DNA from 3 places in the Rahnella sp. GSA61A genome. Region 3 is predicted to be linked to each of the others. Evidence: predicted binding sites of a transcription regulator. Region 3 holds the regulator's gene; each other region holds the start of a gene.
The links. The regulator PhoB, encoded in region 3, activates phosphate uptake and scavenging genes when phosphate is short. The targets are predictions, from matches to a motif close to CTGTCATAAAACTGNCNNAT.
Positions count from the first base shown of each region.

Region 1: the regulator PhoB is predicted to act here: its motif matches at 3,221-3,240, upstream of LC431_RS24915 (MIP/aquaporin family protein).
Region 2: the regulator PhoB is predicted to act here: its motif matches at 3,091-3,110, upstream of LC431_RS22975 (heavy metal response regulator transcription factor).

Region 1 is NZ_JAHXYO010000032.1:32,208-37,991, reverse strand. Features, by position in the region: gene glpX (class II fructose-bisphosphatase) at 1-495, opposite strand, end outside; gene glpK (glycerol kinase GlpK) at 639-2,162, opposite strand; gene LC431_RS24915 (MIP/aquaporin family protein) at 2,208-3,056, opposite strand; gene zapB (septal ring assembly protein ZapB) at 3,634-3,873, shown strand; gene rraA (ribonuclease E activity regulator RraA) at 3,938-4,423, opposite strand; gene LC431_RS24900 (1,4-dihydroxy-2-naphthoate polyprenyltransferase) at 4,544-5,470, opposite strand; gene hslU (HslU--HslV peptidase ATPase subunit) at 5,565-5,784, opposite strand, start outside.
Region 2 is NZ_JAHXYO010000025.1:49,869-55,652, reverse strand. Features, by position in the region: gene eptB (kdo(2)-lipid A phosphoethanolamine 7''-transferase) at 1-666, opposite strand, end outside; gene LC431_RS22980 (heavy metal sensor histidine kinase) at 899-2,335, opposite strand; gene LC431_RS22975 (heavy metal response regulator transcription factor) at 2,328-3,002, opposite strand; gene LC431_RS22970 (hypothetical protein) at 3,216-3,839, shown strand; gene LC431_RS22965 (cytochrome b/b6 domain-containing protein) at 3,866-4,507, shown strand; gene LC431_RS22960 (molybdopterin-dependent oxidoreductase) at 4,500-5,264, shown strand; gene ompX (outer membrane protein OmpX) at 5,346-5,784, opposite strand, start outside.
Region 3 is NZ_JAHXYO010000031.1:28,484-34,267, forward strand. Features, by position in the region: gene phoR (phosphate regulon sensor histidine kinase PhoR) at 8-1,327, opposite strand; gene phoB (phosphate response regulator transcription factor PhoB) at 1,350-2,039, opposite strand; gene sbcD (exonuclease subunit SbcD) at 2,267-3,505, shown strand; gene sbcC (exonuclease subunit SbcC) at 3,502-5,784, shown strand, end outside.

The DNA of each region.
Region 1 (5,784 bases), on a different contig from region 3:
GGGTTTTGCCAGAACAGCGACGGTCAGTTCGGTCAGCGGTTTATCCAGCGCTTTAGCAATATTGGCCAGATTCTCTGCCAGCGTCAGTTCGAGATTAATCGCGCCTTTGGCACCCGGCCCGACGGCGATCTTTTCCATGTACATGTCGGGTGCATTGAGGAACGAACCTTTGTCGCCAACTGCCAGCACAGCCAGCGCATTGGACTGGCCCATGGCGGTCATGCGTGTACCTTCAATAGGATCGACCGCGATATCCACCGCGTCGCCGTTGCCGGTACCGACTTTTTCACCGATATACAGCATCGGCGCTTCATCAATCTCCCCTTCGCCAATCACGATAGTGCCGTCGATATCGACTTTATTGAGCATGATGCGCATGGACTGAACGGCAGCGTTATCGGCAAGGTTTTTATCGCCACGACCCAGCCATTTGTAACCGGCGAGCGCGGCAGCTTCGGTCACGCGGGAGAACTCGATTGCTAATTCACGTTTCATTGGAAAGCCTGTAGAAAGAAAAAAAGAGGTCGGTGAGGCGAGGCTCATCTGTGGCGCAGATTTTAGCACAACGGGAAAGGTGCATAAAAAAACTCCCCGGATGGGGAGTTTCAGAAAGGGGTGTTGGCGATAATATCTGGCGATTACTCGTCGTGATCTTCCCACGAACGAACGCGTGCCACCGCTTTTTGCCAGCCTTTATAGCGGACATTACGTTCCGTCGTTTCAATGCTTGGGCGGAATTCACGTTCGATGGTCGCTTTGCTGCGCACTTCTTCCAGGTCGTTCCAGAAGCCGACGGCCAGACCTGCCAGGAAAGCAGAACCCAGCGCGGTGACTTCCAGCACTTCAGGGCGCTCAACGCGGGTGCCAAGAATGTCTGACTGGAATTGCATCAGGAAGTTGTTGGCCACCGCACCGCCGTCCACACGCAGTGCCTGCAGACGAGCGCCCGAGTCTGCCTGCATGGCATCCAGTACGTCGCGGGTCTGGTAAGCGATAGATTCCAGCGTCGCGCGGATGATGTGGTTGCTGTTCGCACCACGGCTCAGACCGAAGATTGCGCCGCGGGCATACGGATCCCAGTAAGGGGCGCCGAGGCCGGTAAAGGCAGGCACTACGTAAACGCCGTTCGTGTCTTTCACTTTCATGGCGAAATATTCGGAGTCAGTTGCGTCGCTGATCAGCTTCAGTTCATCACGCAGCCACTGAATGGACGCACCGCCGACAAACACAGCCCCTTCCAGCGCGTAGTTGACTTCGCCGCGCGGGCCGCAGGCGATGGTAGTCAGCAGGCCATTTTTAGAGGCGACCGCTTCAGTACCGGTATTCATCAGCAGGAAGCAGCCAGTGCCGTAGGTGTTTTTCGCCATACCCGGTTGTACACACAGCTGACCATAGAGCGCCGCCTGCTGGTCACCTGCGATGCCAGCGATAGGAATACGCGTACCGCCTTTACCACCAATGTTGGTCTGGCCGTAAATCTCAGAAGAAGAGCGAACTTCCGGCAGCATTTCACGTGGAATATCCAGCACTTCCAGCATGCGCTCATCCCATTGCAGATCATGGATGTTGAACAGCATGGTACGCGAAGCGTTGGTGTAATCCGTCACGTGAACACGTCCCTGCGTCATTTTCCAGACCAACCAGGTGTCGACGGTGCCGAACAGCAGTTCGCCGCGTTTAGCGCGTTCGCGAGAGCCTTCAACGTTGTCGAGGATCCACTTCAGTTTGGTGCCGGAGAAGTAAGGGTCGATAACCAGGCCGGTGTTATGGCGAATGTATTCTTCCAGACCGTCTTTTTTCAGTTTTTCGCAGATGTCAGCAGTTCGGCGACATTGCCAGACAATCGCGTTATAGATTGGCTTGCCAGTTTCTTTTTCCCACACGATGGTGGTTTCGCGCTGGTTGGTGATACCGATACCGGCAATCTGATCGGAGTTAATGTCGGCTTTCGCCAGCACTTCCACCAGCACCGAGCTTTGCGATGACCAGATTTCCATCGGGTCGTGCTCAACCCAGCCTGACTTAGGGTAGATCTGGGTGAATTCGCGTTGTGACACGCTGACGATATTGGCATCGTGATCCAGCACTACCGCGCGTGAACTGGTTGTACCCTGGTCGAGTGCAACAATGTATTTTTTTTCGTGAGTCGTATCTGCTGACATAATATTCATCCTGCGAATGAGTAAGCTGTGGAACAGTTTAGCCGATCAGGCCTTACGCTGTTTGGATGGCTGAGGTGCTTTTTCTTCTGCCGGCTCATTAATCTGATTTGGCAAATGGCGGCCGATCAGCGCTTTATACGCGATGGCACCCAGAGAAGCACCGAGCAGCGGGCCAAAAATCGGCACCAGGAAATAAGGAATATCGCGCGCGCCGGTGAAGGCAACCTTGCCCCAGCCAGCGAAGTAGGCGAAGACTTTCGGACCAAAGTCACGTGCCGGGTTCAGGGCGAATCCGGTCAGTGGCCCCATGGAGGCACCGATAACCGCGATCAGGATACCGATCAGCAATGGCGCCAGCGGACCACGTGGAATGCCGTTGCCGTCATCGGTCAGGCCGAGGATCAGCGCCATCAGAATGGCCGTAATCACCGTTTCTACCAGAAACGCCTGCAATACGCTGATGTGCGGGTTTGGATAGGTAGAGAAAATACCGGCCAGATCCAGACTTTCGACGCTGCCGCGCACCATGTTGTGGCTTTGCTCAAAATCGAAGAACAGGTTGTAGTAAAGGCCGTAGACCAGTGCGGCGGCGCAGAAAGCTCCCGCGACCTGCGCAATGATGTAAGGCAGAACTTTGCGTCCTTCAAAGTTTGCAAACAAACAAAGTGCGACGGTCACCGCCGGATTCAGGTGTGCGCCGGAGATGGCGGCAGTCAGGTAGATGGCCATTGCCACACCCAGACCCCAGATAATACTGATTTCCCACTGACCAAAGGTTGCCCCGGCAAGTTTCATTGCTGCGACACAGCCCGCACCAAAGAAAATGATAAGCCCGGTACCCAGAAACTCAGCGATGCACTGACCTTTTAATGTGGAACTCATGGTTTGGCTCATAGTTTGATCCTGCTAAGGATGATGTTAATGGTTAGTTATAATTTTTCTGTTATGTCGTTTGTCAACGTAATCGGATTTTGGCGTTCATCATTAAATGAGAACGTAATGTGAATTTATCGTTAACGAGCATAAACGAGAAATAGCGAAATCAAATTTTGTGTGTCGCGTCATAAAAATGAGCGATTTCGCGTATTGCTGGAACTTGATGCAGCGCAAAAAGTCCATGATTTAACATTTTCAGCCGCCATTTGTGACAAACGAACATCAACATGCCTTCCCGCGCAGCGGCTAAGGTTATTCGGCATTAAACAGTATTTCTGGTGTGTGACGCTGCTTTTTAAGCATTTCCTGATACCCGGCGCTGTTAAATTGCAACAGACTGCGTGGATAAAGGGGTTGCGGGTAGACAGAACAAAGCTGGCTACATACAATCACCCGTTAAGACACACGCTGGTTTTGCGCAATTCTCTGATGAATTCGTTATAAAAATCGACGGAGTGCAGGAATTTTTGAGCCGTGTCCGGACGATGCGGCAGAACATAAGATGTGCGCCTTGCGAACATAAGGGGACCGAAAAATGTCATTTGAAGTATTTGAGAAATTAGAAGCTAAAGTTCAGCAAGCGATTGATACCATTACTCTGTTGCAGATGGAAATCGAAGAACTGAAAGAGCAGAACAACACCCTGTCTCAGGAAGTTCAGCAAGCCAGCGGCAACCATGAGTCTCTGGTGCGTGAAAATGCGCAGCTGAAAGAAGAACAACACGTATGGCAGGATCGTCTGCGTGCATTGTTGGGAAAAATGGAAGAAGTTTAATTACTTCATATTCCAAATAAAAAAGGACGCCTTGGCGTCCTTTTTTGTTGTGCTCAGAAGGAAATCACTCAATATCGAGCGGGTCTTCGGACAGCACGATACCGGTATTATCGGCATAAAGATGGTCGCCGGAGAAGAAGGTGACGCCGCCGAAATTGACACGAATGTCGCTTTCGCCAATCCCTTCACTGCCTGCGCCAGCCGGGATAGCCGCCATCGCCTGGATACCCAGATCCAGCTCTTCGAGATCATCAACCTGACGGACTGCACCGTAAATCACGATGCCTTCCCATTCGTTTTGCAATGCAAGGCGTGCCAGTCCGGCATCCAGCAGTGCGCGACGAACAGAACCGCCACCATCGATCACTAATACACGGCCACGGCCATTTTCTTCCAGCAGGTCATAAAGCAAGCCATTATCTTCGAAGCATTTCACGGTGGTGATTTGCCCGCCAAATGAAGTACGGCCGCCAAAGTTGGAGAACAAGGGTTCAACGACATTCACTTCTTCATGGTAGATGTCGCAAAGTTCGGAAGTATCGTATTTCATAGGATTTCATCTGGTTGCTGCATGAGTGTTCAGTATATCCCTTTCCGGCGGATGTTGGCAAAATCATCAATTGTTAAATGTGAAAAGCGACCTGATAAACGCACATCAGGCCAACTTTACTCAATTGAGCAACAGACCCACTGCAAACAAGACGTTAGTCAGCAACGCGGTTTTTACCATATGTTCCAGCAACGGGCGGACTTCAGTGGATGTTGTCGATTTCATCACCCGTATCAGATGTTTTGCCAGCATTGGGATCGCCAGGATAAACAGCCAGCCGGTCCAGTGAGGCAGGTGCAGGGCGGAGAAAATCACCAGACACAGCACGGCGGCGGTCAGAATGATGGCGTGATAGCGTCGTGCGTTAACCGGCCCGAGGCGAACCGCCAGGGTATTCTTGCCGTTGGCGCTGTCGGTTTCGATATCGCGCAAATTATTGATATTGAGTACCGCAGTGGACAGCAAACCTGTCGCCGTCGCCGGAAGCATTACGATCCAGTCGAAATAGCCTGCCTGTAAATAAAACGTCCCTGCGACACTGATCCAGCCGAAGAAGATCAGCACGGAAATATCGCCAAGTCCCATGTAGCCATAAGGTCGTGTGCCGACGGTATAGGTAATGGCGGCGCCAATCGACAGCAAGCCGAGGATCAGAAACCCGACCACGTCACTAGGCTTATGACAGGCCACGGCAATAAGCGCAGTACCGCAGATAAGGGTCAGCGCGATGGTCAGGATAATCGCGCGCTTCATCTGCCCGGCGGTAATCAGGCCCTTTTGCATGCCGCGTAAGGGCCCGACGCGTTCCGGCGTGTCACTGCCTTTCTCGGCATCGCCATAGTCATTCGCCAGATTTGACAAAATTTGCAAACAGCCCGCAGTCAGCAGCGCCAGTAGTGCAATGAGCGGATGGAAAACGCCTTGCAGGCTGGCAATGGCAGAACCCATAACGATAGAAGCAAACGCCAGTGGCAAGGTTTTCGGGCGCAGGCTTTCGAGCCAGGCGCGGGCGGGTGTTGTCGGAGTGAAAGGCGTGATTGTGCTCATAGGTGATTTCTCAGGTGAAGAATCAGTCCGAAATCTAAAAAAATCAGGGAGGCAAACGCCTCCCTGAAGATCACTTTCGGAACGTATGAGCAAATTATAAGATAAAACGGCTCAGATCTTCATCAGCTACCAGCTGGTCAAGGTGGCTTCTAACATAATCTGCATCAATGTTTATGGAGATACCGTTGCTTTCGCTGGCATCGTAAGAGATATCTTCCATCAGACGCTCCAGAACGGTATGCAGACGACGCGCACCTATGTTCTCGGTGGTTTCGTTCACCTGCCATGCGGCTTCCGCAATACGGCGGATACCG
Region 2 (5,784 bases), on a different contig from region 3:
GTCTTCCGCCTGGCTGTAACTGCTGTAAGTATACAAACCCAGCGCCGAAAGCCAGTTAGACGGTGAATATGTGCCGGCAACCACACCGCCATAACTCGCCATCATGCGGTTGTTTACGATGTCGTGGCGATCCTGCACTTTGCCCATCAGTTGCAGCGGCATGTAACAAAGCAGGCCGGAGGCCGCGAGCAGCAGGGTTCTGACCGCCAGTTTTTTAAACGTCGTTTGTTTGAGAGCCGCACCCGGCATTTTGCTCAGCCACAGCAACAGTACCGGCAACAAACTCACCAGCACGGTCCAGGCGATGAAATGTGTTCCGATAGATTCTTTCGATAAATCAATGGAATCAGACGCCAGCGCTGCCGCTAAAATTCCGTAACCGATATCAACGTTAAACAGAATCATGTAGTAACTGGCGGCGGCAGAGGAAATCACGATAGCGGTCATCAGGACACGGAAAACGGTTTTTCCGGTATACGACAGCAACATACAAAGGAAATAGACCAGGGCAAAACAGGCAACCATTTCGACAGCAATCGACAAGGCATTGTCATAATGCAGTTGCTGATAACGACGGATGAAAATCGGAAGGTTTAGCAGAAGCCCCAGGTAAAGTGCAACGAACAAAGAAATGCTCTGTTGCGAAAGTGTACGAATTTTATGCATTGGCAATAACTGGCTCTTTTGTGAGTCTGGCTGCGTTGTACTAACCGCTCATACCGGAGGTTGGAACCCACTCCTTAGGACATATAGACTCCGGGCTGAGCATTTTCGTTCAAACTGAATGGTGACTTCCAATGTGATAATGTAACAAAATTAACGAATCCTTTTTATTTCAATTACATGAAAAAGAAATATTCCGGCTTTTTTTACGCAATTTTTCCCTTTCATTGAGAAACTATTGAGAAAGCTTGCGGTCGGATGCGGGAAAATAAAGGGTAAAACACGTTTCTCCCTGCGCGGAACTGGTTACGCTGACACTTCCCTGATGCAGGGCCATAATGGCCTGAACAATCGACAACCCAAGGCCGCTGGAACTGCCACCTTCGCTACGTGAAGCATCCGCGCGATAGAAGCGGTCGAAAAGTTTTCCGAGTTTTTCCGGCGGAACAGGCTCACCCTGACTGATCACCCGGATATTCATGCCTTTTGCATGGGGTTCGGCGCGCAGCACGATGGCACTTCCCTCGCGGCCATAACGCACCGCATTAGCGACCAGATTACTCAGCGCACGTTGGAAAAGGATCGCATCCGCATGCAAGGTTCCCTCACCTTGCCCTTGAAGCGTCATTTCACGCTCTTCGGCCAGCCCTTCGAAATATTCCTGGATACGGGTAATTTCAGATGAAACATCAATACCGGTGATGGTCAGAACCGAGCGCGCATCGGAAGCGCGCGCCAGGAACAGAATGTTTTCCACCATACGTGAAATGCGTTCCAGCTCTTCTATATTGTTCGCCAGCAGCGTTTCGTATTCTTCCACTGTCCGGGGCTGATATAACGCCACCTGACAATGCCCCATCAGCGCGCCCACCGGGGTGCGGATTTCATGCGCCAGATCGGCGGAAAATTGTGTCAGCCGCTGATACCCCTCGGCGAGCCGGTCCAGCATGTCATTGAAAGAATAAATTAATTGCTGCAATTCCTGCGGCGCATTTTCCGAAGACAAACGCGTAGACAGACTGCCCGGATGGATCTGCGCCGCTTCATGCGCCATATTGCGCAGCGGCCGCAATCCGCGGCGGATCACCAGATAACCCAGTGCGGCAATCAGCAAATAAGCGAATAACACCGCGCCAATAATTTCCCAGCGGAAAGTCTGCAACAGACGCGACTCCTCGGTCATGAAATGCGCGCCGGTGATTTCAACTGTCCGCCCGTCCTGAATCTGTACCGCCGCACGGGCAAAGCGTACCGGCGTACCATCGGGGGCGGTGAGATGATGCACCGTATTCAGCGTCAGCGGCTGGCCGTCAGGCACCGCCGCTACCGGGGGCAATGCCAGCCGCGACGGATTGACGTTGATCAATAGCTTCTCACCGGACAGACGAAACGTCAGGATATCGCGCTCGTTGCCGAGCATATTTTCAAACAGGCCGGGATTACGGCTGAGTTGCGACAGCGGGAATTCGTTGGCAAGCAGATGACGGAAATACTGCACACGCCCGCTGACCTGGTAATCCGCGCGGCGTACCAGTTCTTTATCCATCGAGTAATAGAGGTAGAAACCGACGGCACTGACCACCATCGAGGCGATCAGCGCGAAAAGTAAGGTGGCGCGAAGCGTCAGCGACATGGCGCGTTTCGGGAGGTGAGTCAATTGACGATCACTCATGTCGCACTTCGCACACGTAACCAATGCCACGCACGGTATGGATCAGTTTCACCTCAAAGCTGCGGTCAACCTTGGCACGCAGACGCTTAATGGCGACATCCACTACATTGGTATCACTGTCGAAATTCATGTCCCAGACCTGCGAGGCGATCATGGTTCTCGACAGAACCTCACCCTCGCGGCGCATCAGCAACTGCAGCAACATGAATTCCTTATTGGTCAGTGCGATGGTCTGATCCTGACGGGTCACGCGGCGGCGCAGCACATCAAGATTCAGATCCGCCACCGAATACGCATCCGGCTCACGGGCGGCCGGGCGGCGCAGCAAGGTGCGGATACGCAACACCAGTTCGGTGAAGGAGAACGGTTTGATGAGATAGTCGTCAGCCCCCAGCTCCAGCCCGTGAATGCGATCCTGTACTTCATCGCGGGCGGTGAGAAACAGCACCGGCACGTCGCTCTTTTTGCGCAGGACTTCCATCACCTGCCAGCCGTTCAGCCCCGGCAGCATGACGTCGAGGATCACCGCGTCGTACCCCTCTTCCAGCGCCAGAAACAGGCCGTCGGCACCGTTGCGCGCCAGATCTACGCTGTAACCTGCTTCTGTCAGCCCTTTTTTCAGGTAATCGCCTGTACTGACATCGTCTTCAATCACCAGTATTCGCATTCAGGCCCTCAGCGCCGCATGACCATTCACCTAGAGAATGATTCACCCGAAAGTTTATCAGTTTCGTCAGACACCTTTGATGACAATTTTGTCATCAATTTGTCATCAGCCAATACCGGTTTATCGTCCACTCTTAAGAAAGTTATTCATCACTGGCAGGTTCAGTGATTCATCTAACAGAATGAAAAAACGCTGGAAAATGGAGAATTAATCATGAATGCACCAACACGTCTCGCTGGTCTGTTACTGGGTTCCCTGCTGATGTGCAGCGGGATGACATCGGCATTTGCCGCCGATAATGTGATTAAACCTACACGCGGAACCATTGACTCAGTTAATGACTCATCGGTACAAATCACCACACGTCAGGGCGAAAAACTCGACGTTAAGCTGACCGACCAGACCAAGATCAATGCCGTCACCAAAGGGCAGATCAGCGATATCAAAGCGGACAGCTTCATCGGGACGGCCGCCGTTCCGCAGGCTAATGGCACGCTGAAAGCACTGGAAGTGCACGTATTCGCCCCCAGCCTGCGCGGCAGCGGTGAAGGCTTCAATCCGTTTGAATCCGCCGATGGCAAAATCAATACCATGACCAACGGCACCGTCGGCAAGCTGGTGAACAGCAATGGCCGCACCCTGACCGTGAAATATCACGATGCCGAGAAAACGGTCATTGTGCCTGACGACGTACCGGTTGTACTGCTGGCGCCGGGCGACCGCAGCCTGCTGAAACCGGGCACTAAAATCGTATTGTTTGCCATAAAAGATGACAAAGGTGCACTGGTTGCCCGTGGTATTGCTGCCGGTAAAGACGGCATCGCGCCGCCGATGTAATCCGGCCGAACAACAGGAGATTAAGCGTGAAACCTCAGCTCTCATCGCCCCGGAAGCGCCGGATTCATTCCTGGCCGGTTCGCATTTGTCATTGGATCAATCTGCTGGCAATGATCGGCATGGTGATGAGCGGCTGGGGGATTTATAACGCCGACCCGCTTTTCGCTTTCACTTTCCCGCAGAACACCACCCTCGGCGGCTGGCTGGGTGGCAATATTGCCTGGCATCTGGCGGTAATGTGGCTGCTGGCGGCCAATGCCCTGTTCTATCTGCTGTGGGGCATTTTCAGCGGTCATTTCAGACGCGACTTTTTCCCCTTTTCGCCCCGTACGGTCTGGCGCGATACCGTTCGCGCACTGACATTCAAACTCCCGCACAAGCTGGGTCAGTACAACGCGGTGCAAAAACTGATGTACAGCGGTGTTCTGTTGCTGGGCGCGCTGCTGGTGCTGTCGGGTTTGTCGATCTGGAAACCCGCGCAGTTCAGCGGTCTGGTCTGGTTGTTTGGCGGTTTTGATATCGCCCGTTATGTGCATTTCTTTGCGATGAGCGGCGTACTGCTGTTCGTCATTATTCACGTACTGATGGTTCTGCTGGTGCCGAAAACCTTCGTGGCGATGCTGACCGGCGGCAAAAAAATTAGCACGGAGGACCGAGCCGATGAGTGATAAAACACAGCGGCCAAAAATTATTCTTGAACCCGATCAGCGCAAGCAACTGGTTAATATTCAACGCCGTATGTTATTGCGCTCCGGCCTTACGCTGGGCGCGGTTTCGATGCTTACCGGTTGTAATCTGCAGGACGGCGATCAGGTCGATAAAGTGCTGTGGGCGATGTCCCGCTGGAACGACCGGGTACAAAGCTGGCTGTTCAGCGGCCAGAAACTGGCGCAAACCTATCGCGCCGATCAAATCACCACACCGTTTCGTTTCAACGCGTATTACCCCGAATACAACGTGCCGGAAATCGACATCCCCAATTACCGGCTGGAAGTCTCCGGTTTGGTGCAAAAGAAAGCGCCGTGGACACTGGAACAATTGCAGCGCCTGCCGCAGGAAAGCCAGATCACCCGGCTGATATGCATTGAGGGCTGGAGCGCCATCGGCCAGTGGAAAGGCGTACCGCTGAAAACGTTTCTGCAACACGTCGGCGCGGATCTGACAGCCAAATATGTCGGATTCAAATGTGACGACCGCTATTATTCCAGTATTGATATGGCGACGGCACTGCATCCGCAAACCATTCTGGCTCTGGATTTTGGCGGCAAACCCTTACCCCCCGATTTTGGTTACCCGTTACGCCTGCGGATGCCAACCAAACTCGGCTTTAAAAACGCCAAACATATTGGCGCGATTTTCGTCACCAATGAATATCCCGGCGGCTACTGGGAAGATCAGGGTTATAACTGGTTCAGCGGGATCTGACAGGCATAAAAAAACCGCTCAGCTGAGCGGTTTTTGTTTTCGCGGGAGGGTAACGGCAAAGCGTTACGCTGCGGCGAAGAATTAGAAGCTGTAACCCACGCCTGCGATCCAGGTACCAACATCAACACTGCGGATGCGGGACTGTTCGTAAGACACGTCCAGAGCAACGTTCTGGATTGGGTTGAACTGCAGACCAGCACCGTAAGAGAAACCGTAATCGCTGGTGTCATTTTTTTCACGGTTAGCAGTAGATGCTGCTGCTTCGTTGTACTGGAATTTGCCGTAGCCAACACCCACAACACCGTAGATGGAAACCCAGTCAGCCAGACGGTAAGCAGGACCCGCAGTCAGACCGTAGTATTGTGCTTTACGGTAGTCGCCAGATGCAGGAGAGCTGTCATCTTCGATGTAAGTGAAAGAACCGATAGCGCCCAGTGGGTTGCTATCTTGTTCCCAGCGGTATTTTAAGTTGAAGCCGTTTGCTTTGTTAGCAACGCCTTGTGCGTCACCCTGAGCGTAG
Region 3 (5,784 bases):
TTGATTTTTATCCCTTTACGCCGCTTTGGCTGGCCTGTTCCTGAGGAACAATCAACTTCGGCGCCAGCGTAAACATAAACCGGGTGCCGACGCCGACTTCACTCATGACTTCAAGTTTCGTGTGGTGATGGCTGAGCGCATGTTTGACGATTGCCAGTCCCAGTCCGCTGCCGCCGGTCTGACGTGAACGGGCTTTATCGACGCGGTAGAAACGTTCGGTCAGGCGCGGCAAGTGCTGCGGCGCAATGCCCGGTCCGTTGTCGCTGATCTGGAACTGTGCGCCATGCGGCGTTTGTTGCCAGCTGACTTCAATCCGTGTCCCCGCTGGCGTGTGGTTAACCGCGTTATACACCAGGTTCGACACCGCGCTGCGCAGTTGATCTTCATTACCAAAGACCTTCAGCTTGTCGTTTACGCGAAACACCACTTCATGCCTGCCGTTGCTTAACGTTTGCACTTCACGTTCGAGCATGCCGAGCATCACCGGAATATCGACTTTCTCGTGCAAATCAATATTCGCTGAGGCTTCGATTTTCGACAGCGTCAGCAGCTGCTTCACCAGCCCGTCCATCCGCCGCGTCTGTTCCTGCATGGTATCCAGCGCTTTAGTGCGGAAAGGCTCTTCCAGCTTGGCGTCTTCCATCATTTCCAGATACCCCTGCAATACCGTCAATGGGGTTCTCAGTTCATGACTGACGTTAGCGAAGAAGTTACGCCGTGCGCCTTCAAGCTGACGCATCTGGGTCACGTCGCGTGCCACCATCAGCAGTTGTCCTTCGGAATAAGGCATGACGCGAAATTCGACATAATGCTCATTATTGAGTTGTAAATTCAGCGCCCGGCTGAAATCGCGGGTCTGGATCCACAGCCGGAATTCCGGATAACGCAGCAGGTTGAAGATATGTTGCCCGTTATCTTCCGGCCAGCGGAAACCGAGCAAATCCTGCGCCAGTCCGTTACACCAGAAAATATTGCCATCTTCAGTGGTCAGCACCACGGCATCCGGCAGCGATTCGGCACCGCTGCGAAAACGTTTGATGAGCTGACCTAATTCCCGACGGCGACGCCGGTTGCGTATCTGCATCTGGTTCAGCCCGTAAAACAGCGGCTCCCAGCTCCAGCGCCCATTCGGTGGCGTAATGCTGCGGTCGAGCCACAGCCAGTGAGAGAGTTTAAGCTGGTTGTAATAATTCCAGCCCAGTGCCGCCATCAGCGACACCAGGAGGAGCCAGCCGAAATGGCCGACGAAGATACCGAGAATTAACGCTGGCAGGCAAAAGAGAAACAATTCACCCGCCAGTCGTTTCCATGACAAACGTTCTAGCACACAGATTCTCCGCTGTGAGGGCTCAATAACGCGTTGAAAAACGGTATCCGGTACCACGAACAGTCTGGATCATTCTGTCATGTCCACTGGTTTCCAGCGCCTTACGTAAACGACGAATATGCACGTCAACCGTGCGATCTTCCACATAAACGTTAGTGCCCCAGACGTTATTGAGCAACTGTTCGCGGCTGTATACACGTTCGGAATGGGTCATAAAGAAGTGTAATAACTTAAATTCGGTCGGCCCCATATCGAGCGCCTGCTCGTTGGCCATCACCCGGTGAGACGACGGATCCAGGCTTAACCCCTGCATGTCGATCACTTCTTCCACCGCCATTGGCGAGATGCGACGCATCACGGCTTTAATGCGGGCAACCAGTTCTTTCGGAGAAAACGGTTTAGTGATGTAATCATCGGCACCCACTTCAAGGCCGCGCACCCGATCTTCTTCTTCACCGCGTGCGGTCAGCATCATCACCGGAATTTCGCGGGTCAGTGCCTCACGTTTAAGATGCTTAATAAACTGAATACCGGAACCGCCAGGTAACATCCAGTCAAGCAGGATCAGTTCAGGGTAAGGTTCAACAAGCTGCCCAATCGCTGAATCAAAATCCTCAGCTTCTACGGCCTGATAGCCATTTTGCTCCAGTACAAAACACACCATTTCACGGATTGGAGCTTCGTCTTCAACCACCAATATACGTCTAGCCATCGTAGGTCCTGCCAATAGGTTAGCGATCTTTTATTTGATTGCGGGCGCCATTATGCGTCAGTTTTGTGACAGATTTATGAATGAAAAGAATGGTTCATTACAGTCAACTATGACAGATAATTTCCGGCCATCTTGCTGAAATTGGTCTGATTTATCGGGGACAGCTTCCCCTGCCGACGTTTATACTTTACCCCATTGTCGTCATCCAGGGTTCATACGGGAGTCTCATGCGCCTGATCCACACCTCAGACTGGCACCTCGGCCAGTACTTTTTCACTAAAAGCCGTGCAGCCGAACATCAGGCATTTTTGCACTGGCTGACCGGTCAGGTGCAGCAACATCAGGTCGATGCCGTGATTGTCGCGGGCGATATTTTCGACACGGGTTCCCCACCCAGTTATGCCCGCGAATTGTATAACCGCTTCGTGGTGGAATTACAGCAAACCGGCTGCCAGCTGGTGGTGCTGGCTGGTAACCACGATTCTGTCGCCACGCTCAATGAATCGCGCGAGCTCCTTTCCTGCCTGAATACGCGGGTGATTGCCACCGTCGGTGAAAACCTTTCTGAACAGATTTTAGTGCTCAGTCAGCGTGACGGGAAACCCGGCGCGATACTGTGCGCTATCCCGTTTTTACGCCCGCGTGATCTGCTCGCCAGCCAGGCGGGACAGTCCGGCAGCGACAAGCAACTGGCATTGCAGGAAGCCATCGCCGCGCATTATGACGCGCTCTGGCAGGCTGCGCAGGCCAGACGTGACGAACTGGGCATGCCGCTGCCTATTATTGCGACCGGCCATCTGACGACTGTCGGCGTCAGTACCTCTGATTCCGTGCGCGACATCTATATAGGTACGCTCGATGCGTTTCCGGCGCAGGCCTTTCCGCCGGTCGATTATGTGGCACTGGGTCATATTCACCGTGCACAATGCGTCGCCAAAACCGAACATATCCGTTACAGCGGCTCGCCGATTGCCCTGAGTTTTGACGAACTGAGCAAAGCTAAAAGTGTGTACTTACTTGATTTTGATGGTGCGACGCTCAACGCCATCGACACACTGGAAATCCCGGTTTTCCAGCCGATGCAGATAATCAAAGGCTCGCTGGTGGAGATTGAACACCAACTGGCACAGTTCGAAGGCGGTGATCCGGCCAAACCGGTATGGCTCGATATTGAAGTCTCTACCCAGGATTATCTCAGCGACATCCAGCGACGCATTCAGGCGCTGACGGAAGATCTGCCGGTAGAAGTCGTGCTGTTACGCCGCAGCAAAGAACAGCGCATCAACAGTATTGAGCAGCAGGAAAAAGAAACCCTCAGCGAACTGAGCGTCAGCGACGTGTTTGAACGACGACTGGCGCTGGAACCGGACCCTGACGAGCCGCGTCAGGCACGGATGCGCACGTTGTTTGCGCAGGTGGTTGAACAGGTTACCAACGGTCAGAACGCGGAGGACAGCGCACAATGAAAATTCTCAGCCTGCGTTTAAAAAACCTGAACTCGCTGGAAGGCGAATGGAAAATTGATTTCACCGCCGAGCCGTTTGCCAGCAACGGATTATTCGCCATCACCGGCCCGACCGGCGCGGGGAAAACCACCCTGCTCGATGCCATTTGTCTGGCGCTTTATCATCAGACGCCACGGCTGAACATTACACCAAGCCAGAATGAACTGATGACCCGCCACACCGCAGAATCGCTGGCCGAAGTGGAGTTTGAAGTCAAAGGTGTGGGTTACCGCGCTTTCTGGAGCCAGCGCCGCGCCAAAAATTCCCCTGACGGCAATCTGCAGGCACCGAAAGTCGAGCTGGCGTTACTGGCCGACGGCAAAATTCTGGCGGATAAAGTGCGCGATAAACTCGATGCCATCGCCACACTGACCGGGCTGGATTTCGGCCGTTTCACCAAATCCATGATGCTTTCACAGGGGCAGTTCGCCGCGTTTCTGAATGCCGATGCCAACGACCGCGCCGAATTGCTGGAAGAACTGACCGGCACCGAGATTTACGGTCTGCTTTCTCAACGCGTGTTTGAGCAACATAAAGAAGCGCGCATTGCGCTGGACGGTCTGCATCAGCGCATGGCCGGAATCGAACTGCTCAGCGAAGAACAGCGCCAGACGCTCGAAGCACAACGTGCTGAACTGAACGCGCAGGAAATCAGCCTCAGTCAGCAGGCGCAGCAGTGCCAGCAGGATCTGAACTGGCTGCAACAGTGGCAACAGGTGCAGCAAAAACAGCAGCAGTCTCAGCAACAACTGACCGCCGCAGAGCAGGAAAATCTGGCCGCCGCGCCGCAGTTACAGCAACTGGCGCGCAGCGAACCGGCAGAAAAACTGCGTCCGTTACTCAATGATCGCCAGCGCTGTCAGGATGACGCGCAGCGCCTTCAGCAATTACTGATACAACTGACGCAGCAGCAGGAGCAGCAGATTGCACAGATGACGCCGCTGAGTCTGGCGGTGGAACAGGCGCACACTGCGCGGCAGAAACAGGCGGAAGAACAGCGCCAGATGCAAACGCTGATCGAAGAAAAAATCCTGCCACTGGATAGCGAAATCGCGCAATGGCGCAAATCGCTGGTGGAAACACAACAGGCGGTCAGCGAGTCGCAGAAACAGGCTGGTGAACATAGCGCGACGCTGCAGCAAATCACGGCGGAACGTCAGAAACTGGATGAGGAAAGCCGCCAGCATCACACCCGTCAGGCCGCGCTGACTGAAGCCCTTAACGTTGCACAACAACGTCAGGCTGAACTGGAAAAACAGTACCCGCAGGTAGTGTTACAGAAACGTCAAACCGAACTCATGCAGCTCCGGCCGGTGCGGCAGCAGCTGTTTTCACTCTCGCAAATCTTCCCGCAACTGAACCAGCGCGTGCAGCAACAGCATAAAGATTTTGCGCAGTACCAGATGCTGCTGGCCGAAGAAGAACTGCGTCTGGGCGCGATCCGTCTGCAATGTCAGAAACAACTGGAACATCTGAACGACGTCAAGGCGCTGCATAAACAGGAAATGCTGATCGTCAGTCTTGAAGCCGAACGCGCGAATTTGCAAAGCGGCAAAGCCTGTCCGCTGTGCGGCTCAACATCACATCCGGCGATTGAACATTATCAGCAGGTTAAACCTTCTGAAACCGCGCAGCGCGTTGAGAAAATGCAACTGGAATTCGATGCAGCAAAAGCCAGCGGTATCGAACTGGCGGCGAAAATTAAAGGCCTGAAAGAGCAACAAACACGGCTGCAAACTCAGCTTGAGCAGGATCAGCAACAACTGAATTCGCATACCCTGAACTGGCAACAACTCAGTGCGCCGCTGAATCTGACGTTTACGCTGCATGATACCGCCGACATCACGCAATGGCTGACCGCCCGCGATGAGGAAGAGCAGCATTCGCAGGCGCGGCTGAGCCAGCACGAACAGCTGGCGCGGGCTCTGCAACAGGCCAAAGATGCCCTGAACGACGCACTGAATGCACAGCAGAAAGTGCAGCAGCAAAGTGCCTTGCTGACAGAGCGCGTTACCCGGCTGGAAGAGATGCAGGCAAAATCTCAGCAAGACCTCGTGCGGTTGCAAAAGCAACTGGCGGAAGGTGAAAAATCCCTTTCTGAGCTGAATGCCCGACGCCTCGAACTGTTCGGAGAGCGTCAGGTTACTCAGGTTCGCGAGCACTTACATCAGCAACAACAGGCGACAGAACAAGCGCTGAGTGATGTCCAGACCGCGCTGCATAAGGCGCAGGAACAGCGC